DNA from 3 places in the Moraxella sp. K1664 genome. Region 3 is predicted to be linked to each of the others. Evidence: riboswitches for the same ligand, from Rfam matches in the RefSeq annotation. Region 3 holds a riboswitch; each other region holds the start of a gene.

Region 1 (6,862 bases), 420 kb from region 3:
TTGCTTAAAAAACTTAGGGTCTGCCAAATTAAAACTGCCTGTATAGCCGACATGCTCATCGATACACACCAGTTTGCGGTGATTGCGAACATCGGCACGAGCCACCAACGATTTGAACAGTCCCACAGGAAACAGCTCTTCGACACGCACGCCTGCCGATGTCAAGGTGCGATAACGCTCATGGACAAAAAACTTGGCACTACCCACGCTATCTGCCAACAGCACGCACGACACGCCACGCTCACAGGCACGCTCCAAGGCGTCAAATACGTCCAGCACTTGCCCTTTGGGGTGGACGATATAAAATTCAAGCAGTACTGAATGCTTGGCGTTATCGATGTCATCGATGAGTGCGTCAAATACCTGCCCCGCCCCCGACAGCAAAGTTACGCTGTGATTGCCCTGCACGCCAAAGCCTGTCTCACGCTCGCCCCTATCTGCCAAGGCTCGCCATTTGTCGTGGGTGATGATGTCTTTATCACTGCCCAGATTGATGTTTTGGTGGCTTGCCAAGTCAATGAGCATGGTCTCAATCATGCCAATGCGGTGCTGATAGCGTTTACTGATGAAAATCTGCCCAAAAATCAGATACAGCACCACCCCCAAATACGGCATGAGTGCCAGCACCGCAATCCACGCAATCGCCACGCCATAGTTCTTTTGGCGTATCAAGATATTGGCAATGAACACCAATATAATGATAAAGTGTGAAATGGCTAACAGCTCAAACAGCCAGTGGTTAGAATCTATCATGCAAGCTATCTTAATGGTAAAAGAAACATGGGCGTGGCAGGGCGGTCATGACTCTACCGCCAAACTCTCCATGCTCCATCGTGGCACGCACGCCACCGCCAAATCGTCCGCCTGCCCCATGCTAAGACGGCAATATCCTGCATAGGCTATCATCGCTCCGTTGTCGGTGCATAGGTGCAAGGGGGCATAATGCACGCTCGCCCCCATTTTGGCAAGGGCGGTCTCCAAATGCGTGCGTAGGCTCGCATTGGCAGACACACCCCCTGCGATGACCAGTTGTTTTAGCCCTGTTTGTTTTAGGGCTTTGGTGCATTTTTTGACCAGCGTATCCACCACCGCATACTGAAAACTTGCCGAGATGTCCGCCCGCACCACAGGGTCGGTGTCGCTCCCTTTGGTGTCCTTAATCAGATTATGCACGGCTGTTTTCATGCCACTAAAACTAAAATCCAGCCCCTTACCCATCATCGGGCGTGGCAAGTCATAGGCGTGGGGATTACCCCCTTTGGCAAGTCGCTCCACATTCGGCCCACCGGGGTAAGGCAGACCGAGCATTTTGGCGGTTTTATCAAAACACTCGCCCACCGCATCATCAATACTCTCGCCCAATATCTCATACCGCCCCACGCCGTCTGCTCGCACCAGCATGGTATGACCGCCCGAGACGAGCAGACAAACAAAGGGGAAATTGACCCCTTTATCATTTTCTATCATCGGAGCAAGCAGGTGCCCTTCCATGTGGTGAACGCCAATGGCAGGCACACCAAGCCCATAGGCAAGCGTCCGCCCAAATAACGCCCCTGTCATGAGTGCCCCAATCAAGCCGGGTCCTTTGGTGTAGGCGACCGCATCAATGTCGGATTTGGCGATATTTGCCTTATCTAGGAGTTCGTTAAACAGTGGTACCAGTTTACGAATGTGGTCTCTACTGGCAAGCTCAGGCACGACCCCACCATAAGTGGCGTGTAGCTCAATCTGGCTATACAGCACCTGTGCCAGCACCCCACCTTGACCGCCGTTTAGCTCGCTATCATAAATGGCAAGCCCTGTCTCATCGCAGGACGTTTCTAAACCTAATACTTTCATGATTGTCTTTTTCCAAAAATTTGGGGTATTATAGCATTTTTTAGATGATTGGCATTTGGATACAGGTTTTTGATTTTTAATATGTTAAATTTTATTTTATAAATCATTGATAAGATTAAAATTATTTAAAAATACAATCTACCCCTACCAATTACCAATCCTTTATTATAAACTAAATACCCTTTTATCATTTAAAAAGACAAACCATGCCAACCACTCCCAAATCCCCCTTTATCATCGGCTTAACAGGCGGTATCGGTAGCGGAAAAACTGCCGTGAGCGACCATTTTGCCACGCTCGGCATAGACGTGATAGATGCTGATGTCATCAGCCATACCATCACCGCCAAAGGCTCGCCTGTATTAGATGAGCTTGCCCACGCTTTTGGGGCGGATATTCTTACGGACGGTGTGCTTAACCGCACTTACCTGCGTGAGCTTGTCTTTGCTGACCCTGCCAAACTTGCCACGCTAAATGCCATCACCCACCCTGCCATACGCACCCAAATCAGGCACGAGCTTGACCACGCCAGTAGCCCCTACGCCATATTATCCGCCCCGCTTTTATTAGAAAGTATTCAAGGCGATGATAAGGGTTTGACCGCCCTTTGTGATAGGATTTTGGTGGTGGACGTGCCGATAGAGCTACAAATACAGCGAGCCAGCAGACGAGACGGACAAAGTGATAAGGACATTTTAGCAATCATTGACAAGCAAATCCGCCGAGATATACGCCTATCTTATGCCAATGACGTGATAGATAATACAGGGAGTTTGGCTAATTTATATCGCCAAATCAATGCGTTACATCAAACATATCTGGCTATGGCAAACGATTTAGCAAAAGATAAATGATTTAAAAAACACCTTGTAAGCAAATGCTTACACGCATTGATGACATTGGCGTATTTTCTTATGGGCTAGATTTTGGCATAATACGCACATCAGCAAGGATATGGCAAATGGATAAGCCAACATGGAAGACCGCTGATATTATGGAAGCCCTTATGGATAACGCAAGTAGCAAAACCCCTATGAAACCACAAACTCCCCAAGTTTGTGGTTTTGTTTTTATCCATTTTATAATTATAAATATGGTTAAAAAGTAAGGTGTGTACCACGCACCTTTTAAATAAAAAATCATATTGGTACATGATATACACCTTGCCACCAAACAAATATTTGACAACTCAGCGACTACCCAAATACAGCCCCACCATCGCCACCAAATACAACAGCCCTGCATACGCCAGCATATTGACCCACACAGGTTGGGGCAAGCATTTATGACGCAAGCCCCAATTTAACCACGCAAACACAGGGGCAAACAAAAACGACAAGGTCATGGCAAAGGCAATCATCTTACCCACCATACCCCCAAACAGCCCAATGACCACCCCCGCCATCAACAGCGAGCCTAGCGTCCAGTAGCGAAGGTGTTTTTGTTGGGTGTTGTCATCAAGCGGTCGGTTTTGTAAAATCGCCACCGCTTGCTGATTGCCCCGTGAATAGCCGTCCACCGCCACGATTGTCGTGCCATAGATACACACAAACGCCACAAACAGCATAGGCAGACGTGTCCACTCGCCAATGGCGTGGGCGTACATACCCACGAACTCACCGACAAACTTACCGCCTTGTAGTGGCTCGCCATCGCCTATCGCCACCATCGCCCCCAACGCCATGAACATGAGTGCCAGCACCACGCTCACGGCATAGCTGACATTAAAATCACGGCGATAGCGGTGCTTATAGTCAGGGTTGATTTTGTTTTTTTCGGCAATCCACAGCGAGCTTGACACACTAAGCTCCATCGGAGCAGGCATCCAGCCCATCAGTGCCACCAAAAACGGCACGGCACTCCACACCCATGGGGACGGGGGCGACACAGGGGCAGACGGTGTGGGATTTGCCATGACCATGACAAGGGCGACCAGCGTGATGACACTTAGAGCAAGCATGATAAATTTGGAGATGTGGTCAAGTTTTTGGTATTGTTTGCCAAAGATGAGCCACACAAAACTTATCATGATAATCGCATTTAACATTGGCAACGGCACGCCCTGTCCCATCATCATGCCAAGCAGTACCGCCGACAGTAGCGTACCCCCTGCGACATTGACGACTGTGGCGAACATATTAAACACCAAAAACAGCATGAGATAGCCACGCCCACGCTCGGCATAGCCTGCCAGTAGCGTTTTGTCGTTTTGGTTGGCATAGTCAAAGGCAAGGCGAAAAAAGGGATATTTTAAGGCATTGACCAGCACAATCAGCCCTGCCAATTGCCAGCCATAATACACGCCTGCTTGTGTGGACGCAATAATGTGCGAACCGCCCACACAGGACGACGCCATGATGATACCAGGCCCATACTGGCTAAAAAATGCGGATTTGGGCGGTGTGGATAAAGTAGTGAGTTTGGTTGTCATGATAAACCCCGATAAATAAAGGGCAACCCATGACCGTCCACACCAAAAACTACCCTGATGATGACCACCAAGGATAAAGACAATAAGAATGACACGATTAGTTTCCTACGCCAGTATTAACTGTATCAGGTTCACGGGTATTTCTCAGCCGTCATGGACAGCACCCCGACTAATGGAGCGGTTATTGTATAAAATTTCACCCAGCTTGACAATATCATTTTGCCAATTTTTAGCATAAAAAACACCTTGATAGCCATCAAGGTGTTTATCATTCATGCCGTCATATTAGGCAGGGATACGCAACACTTGACCCACATAGATTTTGTCAGGGTGAGATAGTAGCGGTTGGTTCGCTTCAAAGATTTTGTTGTACTCGTTGGCATTGCCGTACATTTCTTTGGCAATTTTTGATAACGTATCGCCTGATTTGACGGTATAAAAACGAGACTCAGATTCAGGCATTGCCACGCTCAATTGGTCATCCACCTGAGCGACGTGCTGAACATTACCTGCGGCAAGTACCGCTTTTTCACGGTCGGCTTGCGATGCGGCCATACCTGACAGGACAACCGTATCAGTATTACCATTATAGTTGACCTTTAAGCCAGTGATATTAGCATTAGCTTGCACACGAGCCAACAGCAAATTGGCAATCTCTTGGGCACTAGGCTCAGCAGGAGCTGATGTTGTTGGTGTAGGGGTTGTTGGGGCTGATTGCTCTTTTTTATTGCGGTTAAATACTTTATCGCCGATGTCTTTGGCAAAACTAAAAATACCCATGATGGCTCCTTATTTGGATTTGATAGAAAGTGTGTTGACGTTTAGCATGGTTTGTCTAGCAACCATCCTTAAACTCCCTGCTATCTTAGTATAAAATGATAAAAATTTGCACTGTATTTATGCGTAAAATTGTTATACTTATGTAGGGCATGCCTACCCTTTATAACACAATTTAATATTCAGAAATTTTATAGCAATAAAATGATGCTTTTGCATGAAAAATGGCTATCCGACCACTTAAATTTAAAAAATTAAGTAAAAAATCTTAAAAATTTACCCAGTTTAAGTGGTCGGATTGTTTTTCATCGTCAAAAACTTGCTTGATAGAATGACTATCAACCTGCGTTTTTTCCTTGAAAAACGGGCGATTCCCCTGCTTTTTTAAACAGGCATTTTTCATTACAAACATAAAAGGCAGGCGCGCCCTAATGACATAAAAAAACCACTTTTTAAAACTAAAAAGTGGTGTGTGTTTGACTTCTGCCTGGCTTATACTTTGGCAGACACGTAGTCAATGGCTTTTTGAACAGTGGTCAGCTCAGCTGAATCTTCGTCGGGAATGGTAATACCAAACTCATTTTCAAACGCCATCACAAGCTCCACTAGGTCAAGAGAGTCTGCACCTAGGTCGTCCATGAAAGACGCTGCATTGTTAATCTCGTCAGCATTTAGGCTAAGTTGCTCAGCAACGGCTGCTTTTACTTTGGCTTCGATATCGCTCATAAGAGTATCCTTTTTAACATGGGAATTTAAGAAAATCAGCACCAATGATTTGATGACTGAAAACTTGTGTATGATAAAACATTTTTGTCATTTGTGCAAGTGCTATTAGTACGCTCGTTCACAAATTTACATAAAATCGTGACGTACACGTGACAAATCACATGTACATGCCACCATTGACCGCCAGCACTTCGCCAGTGATGTAGCTTGCCCCATCACTTGCCAAAAACGACACCGCCGCGGCAATCTCCTCAGGCTGAGCCATACGCCCAAGCGGTACAGCGTCCAACATGGAGTTTACCAAACGCTCGTCTAGCTCTTCGGTCATGTCTGTCTCTACAAAGCCAGGAGCGACACAGTTTACCGTTACGCCACGAGAGCCAATCTCACGAGCCAACGCACGGGTAAAGCCCTCCACGCCTGCCTTAGATGCGGCGTAATTGGTCTGACCTGCATTTCCCATCTGCCCGACCACGGATGTGACGTTAATGATACGTCCAGAGCGGGCTTTCATCATGCCACGCACCGCACGGCGACTCATGCGATAGATGGCGGTCAAGTTGGTGTCAAGCACGCTCGCCCAGTCTTCATCTTTCATTCGCATGAGCAGACCATCTTTGGTAATGCCTGCGTTATTGACCAGTACATTGACCGAACCATACACACTATCAATCTCTTCAAAGAGCTTATCAATCGCCGCATCATCACAGACATCAAGCACACGCCCGATACCGCCCGACTCAGACAGATACTCTTCTATCGCTTCTGCCCCACGCTCGCTGGTGGCGGTGCCAATGACAAAATGCCCTTCGCTGGCAAACTGCTCGGCAATGGCACGCCCGATACCACGGCTTGCCCCTGTTACTAGGATAATCTTACGACTCATCTAATTGCTCCAATTTTTCTAAACGTGCTAATTTGTCCGTCGGCAAAGCGACAATCGGTGTCTCTTGGCGTTTGGCAAGGTTGGATAGGACATTGCCCGGTCCGCATTCAATCACAACATCGATTTGTTTATCGGCAAGTTTTTGCATGGTTTGTGACCACAACACCGGCATGGATAACTGTTCGGTCAAGGCGGTCTTGATG
Region 2 (6,862 bases), 670 kb from region 3:
TTCGTCAAAAGGAACAATCAGTACAAACAAAGAACAAGTCCTGATCATCCAAGAATTAAGGCATAAGCACAAACTTGCTGACTTATTGGCAGTGTCAAACTTGCCAAGAAGTGTGTTTTATTACCACATTCGTCAAAGTACAAAGCCTGACAAAGACCTTGACTTAAAAGAACACATTAACCACATCTACCACCAACACAAGGGCAGGTATGGTTATCGTAGAATCACATCAGAGCTTAACAATCAGCTTGCCCAAAAAGGCATGGTCATTAATCATAAACGAGTGCAACGACTGATGGCTAAACTTGGACTCAAAGCATTGGTTCGTCGTCAACGTAAGTTTAATACTTACAAAGGCACAATGGGCAAAGATACCATTCAGGACAATATACTCAAAAGAGACTTTAAAGCAGACAAACCCAATCAAAAGTGGGCAACAGACATCACAGAGTTTAAAGTACAAGACAAGGCAAATGATGGCAGTGTCATTCAAAGAAAACTCTACCTATCGCCCATCATCGACTTGTTTAATGGTGAGATTGTCAGTTATACGATGAAGGACAGACCAACGTATGAGTTGGTCAAAGAGATGTTAAATGATGCCCTATCCAAGCTAAGCCAAGAAAAGATGGATGACAAACCCATCATTCATTCAGACCAAGGCTGGCACTATCAAATGCACCAGTATCAACAAACCCTAAAAGAACAAGGCTTAACCCAAAGCATGTCAAGAAAAGGCAATTGTTTGGATAATGCTGTGATAGAGAGCTTCTTTGGTACGCTAAAACAAGAGATATTTTATGAGACAACCACATTTACATCAACAGATGAACTTAAACAAGTGATTGATGAGTACATACACTACTACAATCATGATAGAATAAAGAGCAAATTAAAAGGACTAAGTCCTGTTAAGTACAGAAACTTAGTCCAATTAGGGTTAATACAACCACTTGCAACAACCTAACCTTTAATCTTATGTCTAAGATTTGGGGGTCGGTTCAGTGATTCGCCCTTTTTCCTGATTTAAAAACCTACATCACTTAAACGACCAATGGCGAGCTTGCCAGTTGCCAAGAGCATCTTTGGTTGAGTAGCCTTTGACATGCGGTTTCACCACACGCACATTCACTTGATGATATACCCACACATTTGGTACGTCTTTGTCCAAAATCGCTTCAAGCTCATGATACACCTTGGCACGCTCCTCGGGGCTGTTGGCGGTGTAGGCGGTTTTTAGCAGGTTGTCATATTCGGCACTAGAATACGCCCCATAGTTGCCAGAACCTTTGGTTTTCATGACGTTTAAGAAGGCAGCAGGGTCATTATAGTCGCCACACCATGCCGCACGAGCCATCTGGTGTTCGTGGTTGCGGCGAGTGGCAAGGTAGGATTTCCACTCTTGGTTGTGTAGCTCAATCTTGATGGTCTCGCCAAGGGCTTCGTGCCATAAGGACTGAGCTGCTACTGCCACTTTTTTATGATTTTCGCTGGTGTTGTAGAGTAGCTCAAATCTCAAAGGATTTTGCTCATTGTAGCCTGCATCCGCCAGCAGTTGTTTGGCTTTGGCAATGCGAGCGGTTTTGTCAAGTTTTTGCCAATCGGGGGTGTAATTGGGGTTGTTGGCAGTAACTTTTGGGGTCATCTGATAGGCAGGGGTCTCGCCACGAGCCGCCACTTTTTCGGCAATCAGCTCTCTATCCATTGTCAAGGTCATCGCACGGCGAACACGCACATCATCAAAGGGTGGTTTGTTGACGTTCATTTCATAATAATACGAGCAAAACGATGGCGATGTTTTGACTTCATTTTTGTCGGCTTTGGCAAGAATATCGCTTGGAATGTCGGTATAAGTAACATCAATCTCGCCTGCTTGATAACGGGTGTAGTCTGTCTGCCCAGAATCAATCGGTAGTAGCACAAGGTTTGGAATGGCAACTTTGTCGGCATCATAATAATGGGGGTTTTTGGCAAGGACGATTTTTTCGCCCATGACACGCTCTTTGATGATGTATGGCCCATTTACCACGATGTTTTCAATTTTTGACCAGTCATCGCCCAATTTTTCTACCACATTTTTGGGAACAGGTCGCATGGCGGTATAGGTAAGCATATCAGGCAAAAATGCCACAGGCTCGGATAGGGTAATCTCAACGGTCTTATCATCAATGGCTTTCACGCCAAGCTCGGTGGGGGCTTTTTTGCCTTCGATGATGTCGCTTGCGTTCACAAACTTAGCGTCTGCCACATAGTTGGCAAAGTTGGCAGCCGTCTTTGGGTCAACCATACGCTGAAAACTAAACACAAAGTCATGGGCGGTAATCGGCTCGCCATTTGACCATTTGGCATCACGCAGTTTGAACGTCCACACCTTGTTGTCGGCACTCTCCCAACTTTCGGCAATGGCAGGTTCAAGATTGCCATCAGAATCTGTACTGACAAGCCCCACAAACTGCTGACGAGCAAGCCCAGACTCGGGCACGCCCCCTGTTTTGTGCGGGTCAAGCGAACCGACTTCGGCACCGTTGTTGATGATGAGCGTATCACGGTCGGATTTTGGGGTGGTCGTGTCCGCCTTGGTCTCGCTTGTCTTGTCGGCGGTATCGCCCGTTTGGGCTTGGTTTTGGGGCTGACTGCACGCCCCAAAAAATAGCGGTAAGCACACAGGCAGGGCAAGGACTAGGGATTTTTTGGAAAATTTAAAGGATTGGCTTGTCATGTCAGCTCCATCGTGATTTGCGATATGTCTTGATACACCCTATTATCAGGGCTTTTTATGCAAAGTCTAAATTCCATTATGACATATATCTTTATCATTTTGGCATATAAAATGGCTTGGTTCATCATGTCTGCACCAGACACGAAAAGCCATGCACTCACACATCCACCATCTGATAGACATCATACGCTGGCACTTCATAAGGATGAGCCGATTTGTAGGCACGCACCACGTCCATGAGCCTATCATCGGGGACGATGGTCTCAACCCGCCATTCGGGGACGTATTCTATCTTATCAATCTGACCGATGGCAGGGTTTGCCCCTTTTAAGGGTTTAAACTGCCCCACGCCAAGCACTTGCCAAGAGCAATGGCTATATCCGTCAAATTGCCCTGCCCCTGCGTTAAATAGGGCGGTCTTGACGTTTTCTAGGTCGGATTCGGGGATGTAGGCGATGAATTTGTACATGGTTTGCCCTAAAATGGGTTGTTGGCGATACCAAAAGCATGGATGATGTTTTTGATATGAGTCCTAAGTACTCTATCACAAAAGAGTGCATTGGGGCAAATCACTTTTGCCTTTTGTGGCAGTCAAGCCATCAAGCAAAATTGGGGCGTAGCTGATGCCTTATGACAGATGGAGAGCGAACTTATCCAAGCAAATGAGAATAAATAATAATTGATAATGGGGTGTGATTTTGTTATAGTATTATTTTTTTACGTCAAATCAAACAAGGAAAATAATGACCAAGTTAACCAAATTTTTTAGCGCACCATGGCTTAACCGAAATGAAGGTGTTCGCATGGCGGTTACGGGATTTTGGGTGTTAATTTTTATATCCTTTTCAAAAATTATCTATTCTTATTTGCCACTTAATCAAAATAATTGGGTATTAGTTTGGCTTATGATTTTTGTTTTAGGTTTTGGCATTAATTTTTTGGTAAATGCTTATTTTTCAAAACGTGATTATTCTGATGAACAATTAAAATGGTTTAATAAAATAGGTTATGGGTTGTTGCTAGTATTTACCTTGTTGTCTTTTGGCGTTATTTATTACAGTTAACACAATTGAATTTTACTACGGAAACCGTTCGCCACAAACTTGCCTGCGGGTAACGGTTTTTCGTATTATGGGCAGGCATAGCTTACCAATGGGCGTGTGCAACACGCCCCTACAAAGGCATTATTTAAAGAGATAAAATTGATATGAATTGGGGTTAATTTACCATAATGTACTATTATTGCTTTAAATATTTGGTTTGGGTTAAAGCTTGGCAAATGTGTGTCATGCTTTTTTATTGCCCTAATATTTGTTATAATGTTACCAACTTGACGGAGTGCAACCCAAAGTTGCCGAGATTGTGGTTATGCCACAAAATCCGTTGAACCTGATGCGGTTCGTACCGCCGTAGGAAATCAAGTTTTCAAAATCTTAAAAATTCTGTATATTATTGATTGATATCAATAATTCTTTTTCATCATAAGATTTTTGATGGCTTGATTTGTTTATTAGCCATTTAAAAAGGATATTATGATGAGCCAAATCGCAAATCAATCCCCAACCGAACTTATCAATCAACACGAACAGGACGCTAAGGATTTAACTCGTATCCTGCCTGCGTCCAAAAAGGTGTATGTGCAAGGCTCACGAGCGGACATTCGTGTGCCGTTTCGTGAGATTACGCTGACCGACACGCCCATAGGTCTTAGCCAAAATGGTAAACAGGACGGTTTTGAAAAAAACGAGCCGATTTTGGTGTATGACACATCAGGCGTGTATACCGACCCAAGCGTTCACATTGACCTAAATCAAGGCTTACCCAAACTGCGTGAGACGTGGATTGCCGAGCGTGATGATACGGACGTTTTGGACGGTTTGACATCGGATTTTGGTAAAGCTCGGCTAAACGACATTCGCACGGCGGACATTCGTTTTGCTCACATTGCCAAACCCAGACGAGCCAAACGTGGCAAAAACGTAACCCAAATGCACTATGCCAGACAGGGCATTATCACGCCTGAGATGGAGTACATCGCCATTCGTGAAAATGGCAAACAGCGTGATGGCGTGGATTTACGCCAACATCAGGGGGAGAATTTTGGGGCGAAAATACGAGAGATTACCCCTGAATTTGTGCGTAAAGAAGTGGCAGAAGGGCGAGCGATTATTCCGTGTAACATCAATCACCCAGAGAGCGAGCCGATGATTATTGGGCGAAATTTTTTGGTAAAAATTAACGCCAATATCGGCAACTCCGCCCTAGGTTCGTCCATTGATGAAGAAGTCGCCAAAATGACGTGGGCGACACGCTGGGGAGCGGACACAATTATGGATTTGTCCACAGGCAAAAATATCCACGAAACACGAGAATGGATTATCCGCAATAGCCCTGTGCCGATTGGGACGGTGCCGATTTATCAGGCGTTGGAAAAGGTAGGTGGCGTGGCGGAGGATTTGACGTGGGAGATTTTTAAGGATACGCTCATTGAGCAGGCAGAGCAGGGCGTGGATTATTTTACCATTCATGCAGGGGTGCTACTGCGTTATGTGCCACTCACCGCCAATCGCTTGACGGGCATTGTCTCTCGGGGTGGGTCAATCATGGCACAGTGGTGCTTGGCTCATCACAAGGAGAATTTTATTTATGAGCATTTTGATGAGATTTGTGAAATCGCCAAAGCCTATGACGTGGCGTTTAGTTTGGGCGATGGGCTAAGACCAGGCTGTATTCAAGATGCCAATGATGAAGCTCAATTTAGCGAATTAAAAACGCTTGGCGAGCTAACCAAACGCGCGTGGGAGCATGACGTACAAGTGATGATAGAAGGGCCAGGGCACGTTCCCATGCACATGATTAAAGAAAATATGCAGATGCAACTCACGCATTGCCACGAAGCCCCATTTTATACGCTAGGGCCTCTGACGACTGACATCGCCCCTGGCTATGACCATATCACCAGTGCGATAGGGGCGGCGATGATTGGCTGGTATGGTACGGCAATGCTGTGCTATGTTACGCCAAAGGAGCATTTGGGTCTGCCCAACAAAAAGGACGTAAAAGACGGTATCATCACTTACAAAATCGCCGCCCACGCCGCCGACCTTGCCAAGGGACACCCGCTTGCCCAAGTGCGTGATAATGCCTTATCTAAGGCACGGTTTGAGTTTCGCTGGGAAGACCAGTTTAACCTTGCCCTAGACCCTGACACAGCAAGGGCAATGCACGATGAGACCATGCCAAAAGAAGCCCATAAATCGGCACATTTTTGCTCAATGTGTGGTCCAAAGTTTTGTTCGATGAAAATCACGCAAAACGTGCGAGAATACGCTCGTGGCATGGACGAGATGAAGGATAAGTATAAAGAAGGGGGCAGTCAGCTTTATCGGGTGGTGTAGTGATAGATTGCAATAAGGAAAAAGGGCTTAGGGTCAATCATCGCCCCTAGCTCTCACCTTGCTTATCGCATTGTGTCCGTCATCACTTATCATCAGATAGACTTCGCAGTTTTTGGGGCGGACGGCAAGCTCAAATTCTCTAAATTTTATCATGTTAAACAGGCGTGGACACTCGCCCCCATGATAGCCAAGCATAAGTTGCCACATGAGCATACCCAGCCACATACCATGCGTAAAGACCACATAAGTACCGTCTGGTAAGACATCAAACACATCACGCACCGCCTTAACACGCTCTGCAAGGTTCACAAAATTATCGGTCGTGGGGCTGTCGGTGTGGGCTTTGTCGTTAGTTACCCAGTAGTCGTCCGCCATTTTGACGATTTGGGGCAGGGTTAAATCCTTGATATGCTCATAATCTAGGTAATTAAACTCCCGCAAATCATCAATCTGCACAGGAGTCATGCTCGTCCTATCCAAATAAGGCTGTGCCGTCTGGTGCGTGCGAATGTAGGACGATACAAAGACCTTATCAGGCGTGGGGACGTGTGTGATGAGCCAGTCCGCCACGTCTGTGGCTTGGGTCTGTCCGAGCTTGGTAATGGCAATCTCGTGGTTTGGGCGAATGGCGTGTCCTGCGTTGGATTCGGATTGGGCGTGGCGGATTAGGTAGAATTTTTTCATGGTGTTTGGTTTTGGACTTATCTTTGATTTTGGGGGCTAGCAGTATGATGATTGTAGCGTG
Region 3 (6,862 bases):
CTCCCCATACAGGAACACATCATGAACATCCCCCACACCACCGAATTACCCGTAGACACTCACACAGATACCGCCAAACCCCAAGGCGAAAAACTGCAAAAGCTCCTAGCACGCATGGGCTTGGGTTCACGTCGCCAGTTAGAAGAAATCATCAAAACAGGACGAATCTCCATCAACGGTAAGACCGCAACGCTGGGCGATAGAGCCAGCGTGAGTGATGAGATTCGTATCGATGGGCGACTGGTACGTCTTAAAGCCGAACGTGAGAAACGTCGCCGTGTCATCGCCTACTATAAGCCCGAAGGCGAGATTTGCTCCATGTCTGACCCCGAAGGTCGCCCCACGGTGTTTGACCGCCTGCCTAAGCTGACAGGCGACAGATGGGTGATGGTCGGCAGACTGGACATTAACTCATCGGGTCTTCTACTGTTCACCAACGATGGCGAGCTGGCTCATCGTCTCATGCACCCATCTAGCGAAGTGGTGCGTGAATATGCCGTGCGAGTGCTTGGCGAAGTCACCCCAGAGATTGCCCAGAATCTGACCCGTGGCGTTGAGTTAGAAGACGGCATGGCACGCTTTGATGACATCAAAGAAGGTGGCGGTACAGGGGTTAATAAATGGTATCACGTCACCATCAAAGAAGGTCGCAAGCGTGAAGTTCGCCGTATGTTTGAGTCCCAAGAACTTAAAGTTTCACGCCTGATTCGTACCCGATACAGTACCATGATATTGCCCAAAGAGCTAAAAACAGGGCGATTTATTGAGCTTGATGCCAAAGCCATTGATGCCCTTGTCTCATCGGTAGGTCTGCGTTCTCGCCAAGGCACAGGACTAAATACGTCCGCCAAAGAAAAACAAGCCCGTATCCACAAAAAGCCCCTGCCCGCTCGTGAAGTTCGCCAAAAACGCACTCAAAAAGGCAAAAATGAGCGAAAAAGAGCCGATGACAGACAAGGCAAAAGCGAACGTAAAGGACAGCAAACCCCTGCGTTTGGCAAGGCGAAGTTTTATAAAGTATAAATCAACAAAGAGTAAATTATACTCATGTTGACAAAACCGCCCGAATACCGTTTATGGCATTCGGGCGGTTTTATGATTGATGACTTATAAGATTGTCATCTGCAAGTCGCCAATCACGCTTCTTCTACCCAGCGTTTTTGGCTCTCTTTAATCACTTCTTTGGCGGTGGCAACGTCAAAAAAGCCTTCTACTTTGGTGGTGCCAGCTTTTTTTAGGTCTTTGTAGTGGTTAAAGTGAAATTCTAGCTGTTTGATAAGCTGTGGTGGTAGGTCATCAAGGCTGTTGTAGGCGTTGCCGTTGTTGCGGTCATCGGCAGGTACCACGATGATTTTGTCGTCCACCTCGCCGTCATCAACAAACTTCATCACGCCAATGACTTTGGCTTTTAGAAAAATACCCGTGGTCAATGGCTGTTCGGTTAGGATAAGTGCGTCTAGCTCATCGCCGTCTTCGTCTAGGGTTTGAGGGATAAAGCCATAGTTGCAAGGCTTGGCAAAAGCAATCGGCTCAACACGGTCAAGCTCAAAGCAAGCGAGTTTGCGGTTCCATTCGATTTTGTGGTTTGAGCCAGTAGGGATTTCTACGACCACGTTAATCTCGCCTGCGTCCACGTCGCCTGCGTCTAGGATTTTGTTAAAATCTACCATAAAATTCTCCGATTGGGATTAAAAAAGTTGTGCCATTGTAATATTAAATCAATCTAAGTGCAATCATCAATTTATGATGTTTTTGCATATCGCTTATGGATAATGGCATATTATCAAGGCTCATCTGATGTATCGGGCAAGCAAATGGGGGTGCTGATACAGCTTGGGGTGTCCACTTTTGTTTTGTCTAAGGCGGTCATGAGTTGTAAGGTTGCCCGCTCCCAATCTTCAATTTGACTTGGGTCATCAAGGTGGCGTTCATCAAGATTGGCAGGATTTATGGGGTATTTGTCGTCTCGCTCATCTGTTGGTGTGGCGATAAATGCTAGAAAGGCTTGGGCTTTTTTGCCAAGTTCGCTGTTATGTTTGGCAAGTTTGACAAAGCTCGCTTCATCTGTGAATGTCTCATCATTTTCATTGATGTAGGTGATAAATGCGGTTTTATCATCATTTAGCCAACGTGTATTATCTGAATCAAAAAATAACAAATATTCATAAAATAATGACAACCGTTTGGCATCATCAATAAAGACACTCTGCGGATACGTCTTTTGATAATCTTGCCAAAATAACGCCCGCTCGATAAGCTCATCTAATGAAATGCTAAGACCTGCATCACACCACAGTGGCTCTTGGTTGTCGCTGGCAAGTCGCTCAATCATGACCGCTTGGCCTTTTGGTAAATGGGGCGTAAACAGCTTGGCAAATGCTTGATAATCATTGACGAAGTCAAATTCCCCTTCGCAGTAGTCTGCTATTTTTAGCTTGTTTTGTTTGACCTGCTTGATGAGATGTTGGGCTTTTGGGGGTAATTTTACGATGTTGGACTCATTGTACTTTTTGTTATAATGAATGTCGTACATGACCTGATTTAACTGGTCAAATTCTGCCTCATCTAGCAAAAATTTATCGCCTTGCCAAAATGACAAAAAACGCTGATAAGCAAGCTGATATTGTGTCGCCCACTTGATTTGGGTGGTGTTGTCGGCAGTCGGCAGGCAATGATTGAGTAGTTTATCCGCCTTATCAAAGTCATCTATTTGGCTATTGATGTCAATGGCGGTTAGTGTGCTGGTAACGGCTTGGCAATCAATCGCTTGGGCGTTGGCACTTTGAGCGACAGGTGTGGGCGATGTGGGGGCAACGTCCACAAAAGTCTGCTCTGCTTGGCGTGGTGTGGCATCAGTAGCAAGTGAGCTGTTGGGCTTGTTGTCGCAAGCGGTCAAGGATGACAGAGCGATTGCGATGATTATTAATGGGTATTTCATGGCTTATTCGCTGGGTATCGGGTTATTTATGGGTCTTAGGGCGAGTTGTCCACTGTGTCTTTTTTGAATATTACTGATAAATTTATGAATAAATTCGTGCGTTTGGCTATCATCAAATTTGCCAAATTGCGATAGTTTTACCATTGCCATGCCCGCATAGCCACAAGGGTTAATGGCATTAAAGGCGGTCAAATCATTGACAAGGTTAATGGCAATGCCGTGATAGCTATGCCCTTGCTTGATTTTAAAGCCCAAAGACGCAATTTTGCCAAGCATATCGCCATTGGTATTATAAATATACACCCCAGGGGCATCACGGCGAGCCTTAGCGGTCAAATCGGGCGGTAGGTACTCGCCCACCACGTCTTCTATGGCTTGCTCGGCGTGGCTCACTAGGTCTCGCACGCCCATGCCAAGGCGGTGCAAATCCCACAGCCAGTACACCACAAGTTGCCCCACGCCATGCCATGTTACCTGTCCGCCACGGTCGGTTTTGATGATTGGGGTGTCGGTCTTGTAGAGAATATGCTCTTCTTTGCCCGCTTGCCCTAGCGTATAAACGTCTTGATGCTCCACAATCCACAGCTCATCAGGGCAGGCTTGCCCGTTTTTTTTATCATCAATGCGACTCAAAATCCGAGCAAGCATATCATCATGCGTGGCGTTGTATTCGGCGTGGGGGTGGGTGCTTGTGTGCAAGTCGTCCCATTGCAAGGGGGTAAGGTTTAGGTGGGGTAGGTTTAGGGTCATGGCTTTTAAATGGTTAAATAAGAGCTATTTTACGTCATTTTGTTAAAAATAAAAACCATTTTAACCATTTTTAACCGCTTGCACACCCCTTACCCTTTTGTTATAATCCAACCTATCAATCGGGGTGCTATTTATGGCTGAGATGATACCCGTGAACCTGATACAGTTAAAACTGGCGTAGGAAATTGATAAAAATTGACGAGCAACACACTTTTTGGTGTGGGTTTTGACTGTGCTTTTCTTAAAAAGGAAAAACCCATGACCACAGTTACCAAAAACCCATTCTCCCCAGACCAAATCCCCCTAGACTTAATCAACGAAGTCCGCAAGCAAAACCCCCTAATTCACAACATTACAAATCTGGTCTCCGCCAATTTTACCGCCAATGGACTGCTTGCTGTTGGTGCGTCCCCCATGATGGCAGAGTCGCCTTTGGAGATGGCAGAGCTTGCCAAAATCAGTAGTGCGGTTGTGCTAAATATCGGCACGCCGTCCGACCCCAAAACGTCCGCCATGATTATCGCAGGGCAAACCGCCAACGCCCACGGCATTCCTGTGGTGCTAGACCCTGTGGCGGTGTCGGCAAGCACTTTACGCCAATCTACCATTCATCAGATTAGCCAAGTCGTGCAGTTTGATGCCATTCGTGGCAATGCAGGCGAGCTTGCGTTTTTGGCAGGGGCGAACTGGCAAGCCAAAGGCGTGGATGCTGGGCGTGGCGATGCGGATTTGGCGAGCATTTGCCAAGCGGTCGCCCAAAAGTACCGCACCATTGCCATTTTGACAGGCGAGATTGACTATATCTCAGACGGCACGCAGGTGGTTGCCCTTGCCAACGGTACGCCACTTCTGCCCAAGGTTACCGCCACAGGGTGCTTGCTAAGTGCCGTGGTTGGGGCATTTTTGGCGGTGGCAGGGCGTGAGCGGTATTTGGTGGGGGCGGTCAATGCCTGTGCCACATTTGCCATTGCAGGCGAGCTTGCTTGTGAAGGATTATTGCCAAGCCAAAGCGGTACGTTTATGTATCAATTTTTGGATAAATTGGGCGGTATTAGCCCTGATGAGATTGCCAATCGTGTCAAGTTTGTGGGGGGAGCATGAACCACGTCCACACGCACCCACGCACTCATCGCCCCGCCCAAGCCTTGACTATTGCAGGGTCGGACTCTGGCGGTGGGGCAGGCATTCAGGCGGATTTAAAGACCTTTACCATGCGACAAGTATTTGGTACAAGTGTACTGACCGCCACAACCGCCCAAAACACCCAAGGCGTATGGGGCATTCATCATCTGCCGACCGACCACATTAGAGCCCAGCTTGTCGCCATTGGGGACGATTTTGCGATTGGGGCGTGCAAAATCGGTATGCTTGGCACGTCCGACATCATTGAGACGGTGGGGCAGTTTCTACAAAATCGTCCGTTTGGGCAAGTGGTGCTTGACCCTGTGATGATTGCCAAAGGCGGACAATCCTTGCTTGATGACAACGCAAAAGACAGCCTAAAACGGCTCATTCCCCTAACCGACATCATCACGCCCAACCTACCAGAAGCCGAAGTGCTGACAGGCATGACGATAGTTTGTGATGATGATATAAGGAAAGCCCTACACGCCTTACAAGACATGGGGGCAAAGACGGTCATCATCAAAGGCGGACATAGCCAAAATTCCCAAAGTGCCATGTGCATAGATTATGTGCTTGATGAAACGGGCGATATTTGGCAAGTACAAAGCGAACGCACTAACAGCAAAAACACACACGGCACAGGGTGTACGTTCTCGGCGTGTATCACGGCAGAGCTTGCCAAAGGGGCGAGCGTGGCAGATGCCATTCATACCGCCAAACGCTTAATTGCTCAGGCGATTAGCACCGCCCCCAATATCGGACACGGACATGGGGCGGTCAATCATTGGGCGTTTTGGGAAGGTGGGGTGGGTAATTAGTTGGTAAATTTAATATTAAACTTCCTATAAAACTGGTTTTCCGTTCGCCCTTGTATCAACCCAACACCAAACCTAGATTATCTGCTAGAATGTTGTTGGGTTATACAAGCAAAGAGAACACGGGTTCGCCCTTAGTGTCTTAACACTGGTGCTCAGATGGTGTCCTTTGCTTGTCATCTTAACTCTGAATGGTATCTAAGTGCGTTTATTAAAACAGACACTGCATAAACAAGGCAAGAGACAGATGATACACTATATTGGCATAGACATCAGCAAAGCAAAGTTTGATGTTGCATTTATAAACCCAAGCACAAATAAAGTAAAAACCAAGGTTTTTAACAACAACAAAGCAGGCTTTGATTTACTGCTTGCTTGGTTAAAAACCAATGTCAGCAATCATCTTGATGAGCTACACATCATCCTAGAAGCAACAGGGGTTTATCATGAACACCTAAGTGAGTTTCTTGATGATAATAATATCAAGCAAAGCATTGTCAATCCTAACTATGTCCGCAAATTTGCAGACAGTTTGGGGGTAATCCATAAAACTGATAAAAAAGACAGCATTATTTTATCAAGGTATGGTTATAGCCACAAGCCTGAGATTTGGATAGCACCTAGCATTGAAGCCAAACAGCTAAAAGCTCTATTGGCTCGCTTAGAAGCACTCAAAGAAGATTTGCAACGAGAGCAAAACCGACAAGAGTTGCTCTTATCACCCAATCTGCCCGATTTGGTTAAAGCATCCATGCAAACAGTCATCAGTGTCCTTCAAGAGGAAATTGCCAAACTCACCAAAGACATTGATGACTTTGTTGACAAACAACCAAGTTTAAAGCAAGACAAAACCTTACTTGAAACCATTGACGGTATTGGTTCTGTTATTGCCAAAGAAGTGGTATGCTTAATACATACCAAACAATTTAAAAAAGCCTCACAGATGGCTTCGTTTTTAGGCTTAATACCCAAACAAAGACAGTCAGGTGTCTTTAAGGGAGCAACCAAACTGTCCAAACAAGGGCAAGTCTCTTTGCGTGCTAAGCTGTATATGTCTGCAATGAGTGCCATTCGTTATAATAGCACCATTAAGGCATTTTATGAACGATTACAACAAAACGGTAAAACCAAAATGCAAGCCTTATGTGCTTGTATGCGTAAATTGGTACATATCTGTTTTGGTGTTATCAAAACCCAAACATCCTTTGAGCAACAAGTATCTTTAAGTTAGTTT

Evidence for each region. Region 3 has a riboswitch for thiamine pyrophosphate ahead of thiM (hydroxyethylthiazole kinase). Riboswitches for the same ligand answer to the same signal wherever they lie in the genome.
Region 1: linked by a shared signal. The riboswitch ahead of AAHK14_RS06280 (divalent metal cation transporter) and the one ahead of thiM (hydroxyethylthiazole kinase) in region 3 are both predicted to bind thiamine pyrophosphate.
Region 2: linked by a shared signal. The riboswitch ahead of thiC (phosphomethylpyrimidine synthase ThiC) and the one ahead of thiM (hydroxyethylthiazole kinase) in region 3 are both predicted to bind thiamine pyrophosphate.

Annotation. Positions count from the first base shown of each region.
Region 1 covers NZ_CP155576.1:1,214,824-1,221,685, reverse strand. The annotation lists gene cls (cardiolipin synthase) at 1-753, opposite strand, end outside; gene tsaD (tRNA (adenosine(37)-N6)-threonylcarbamoyltransferase complex transferase subunit TsaD) at 799-1,839, opposite strand; gene coaE (dephospho-CoA kinase) at 2,046-2,693, shown strand; gene AAHK14_RS06285 (hypothetical protein) at 2,801-2,947, shown strand; gene AAHK14_RS06280 (divalent metal cation transporter) at 3,029-4,270, opposite strand; TPP riboswitch at 4,356-4,448, opposite strand; gene AAHK14_RS06275 (hypothetical protein) at 4,415-4,546, opposite strand; gene lysM (peptidoglycan-binding protein LysM) at 4,556-5,050, opposite strand; gene acpP (acyl carrier protein) at 5,540-5,773, opposite strand; gene fabG (3-oxoacyl-ACP reductase FabG) at 5,931-6,659, opposite strand; gene fabD (ACP S-malonyltransferase) at 6,649-6,862, opposite strand, start outside.
Region 2 covers NZ_CP155576.1:973,363-980,224, forward strand. The annotation lists gene AAHK14_RS05010 (helix-turn-helix domain-containing protein) at 1-44, shown strand, start outside; gene AAHK14_RS05015 (IS3 family transposase) at 47-967, shown strand; gene AAHK14_RS05020 (peptide ABC transporter substrate-binding protein) at 1,040-2,719, opposite strand; gene AAHK14_RS05025 (hypothetical protein) at 2,716-2,880, opposite strand; gene AAHK14_RS05030 (hypothetical protein) at 2,877-3,188, opposite strand; gene AAHK14_RS05035 (hypothetical protein) at 3,463-3,783, shown strand; TPP riboswitch at 4,044-4,153, shown strand; gene thiC (phosphomethylpyrimidine synthase ThiC) at 4,255-6,117, shown strand; gene AAHK14_RS05045 (histidine phosphatase family protein) at 6,151-6,801, opposite strand.
Region 3 covers NZ_CP155576.1:1,639,331-1,646,192, forward strand. The annotation lists gene rluB (23S rRNA pseudouridine(2605) synthase RluB) at 22-1,023, shown strand; gene AAHK14_RS08275 (inorganic diphosphatase) at 1,137-1,670, opposite strand; gene AAHK14_RS08280 (hypothetical protein) at 1,784-2,938, opposite strand; gene lipB (lipoyl(octanoyl) transferase LipB) at 2,942-3,688, opposite strand; TPP riboswitch at 3,799-3,889, shown strand; gene thiM (hydroxyethylthiazole kinase) at 3,947-4,789, shown strand; gene thiD (bifunctional hydroxymethylpyrimidine kinase/phosphomethylpyrimidine kinase) at 4,786-5,631, shown strand; gene AAHK14_RS08300 (IS110 family transposase) at 5,831-6,859, shown strand.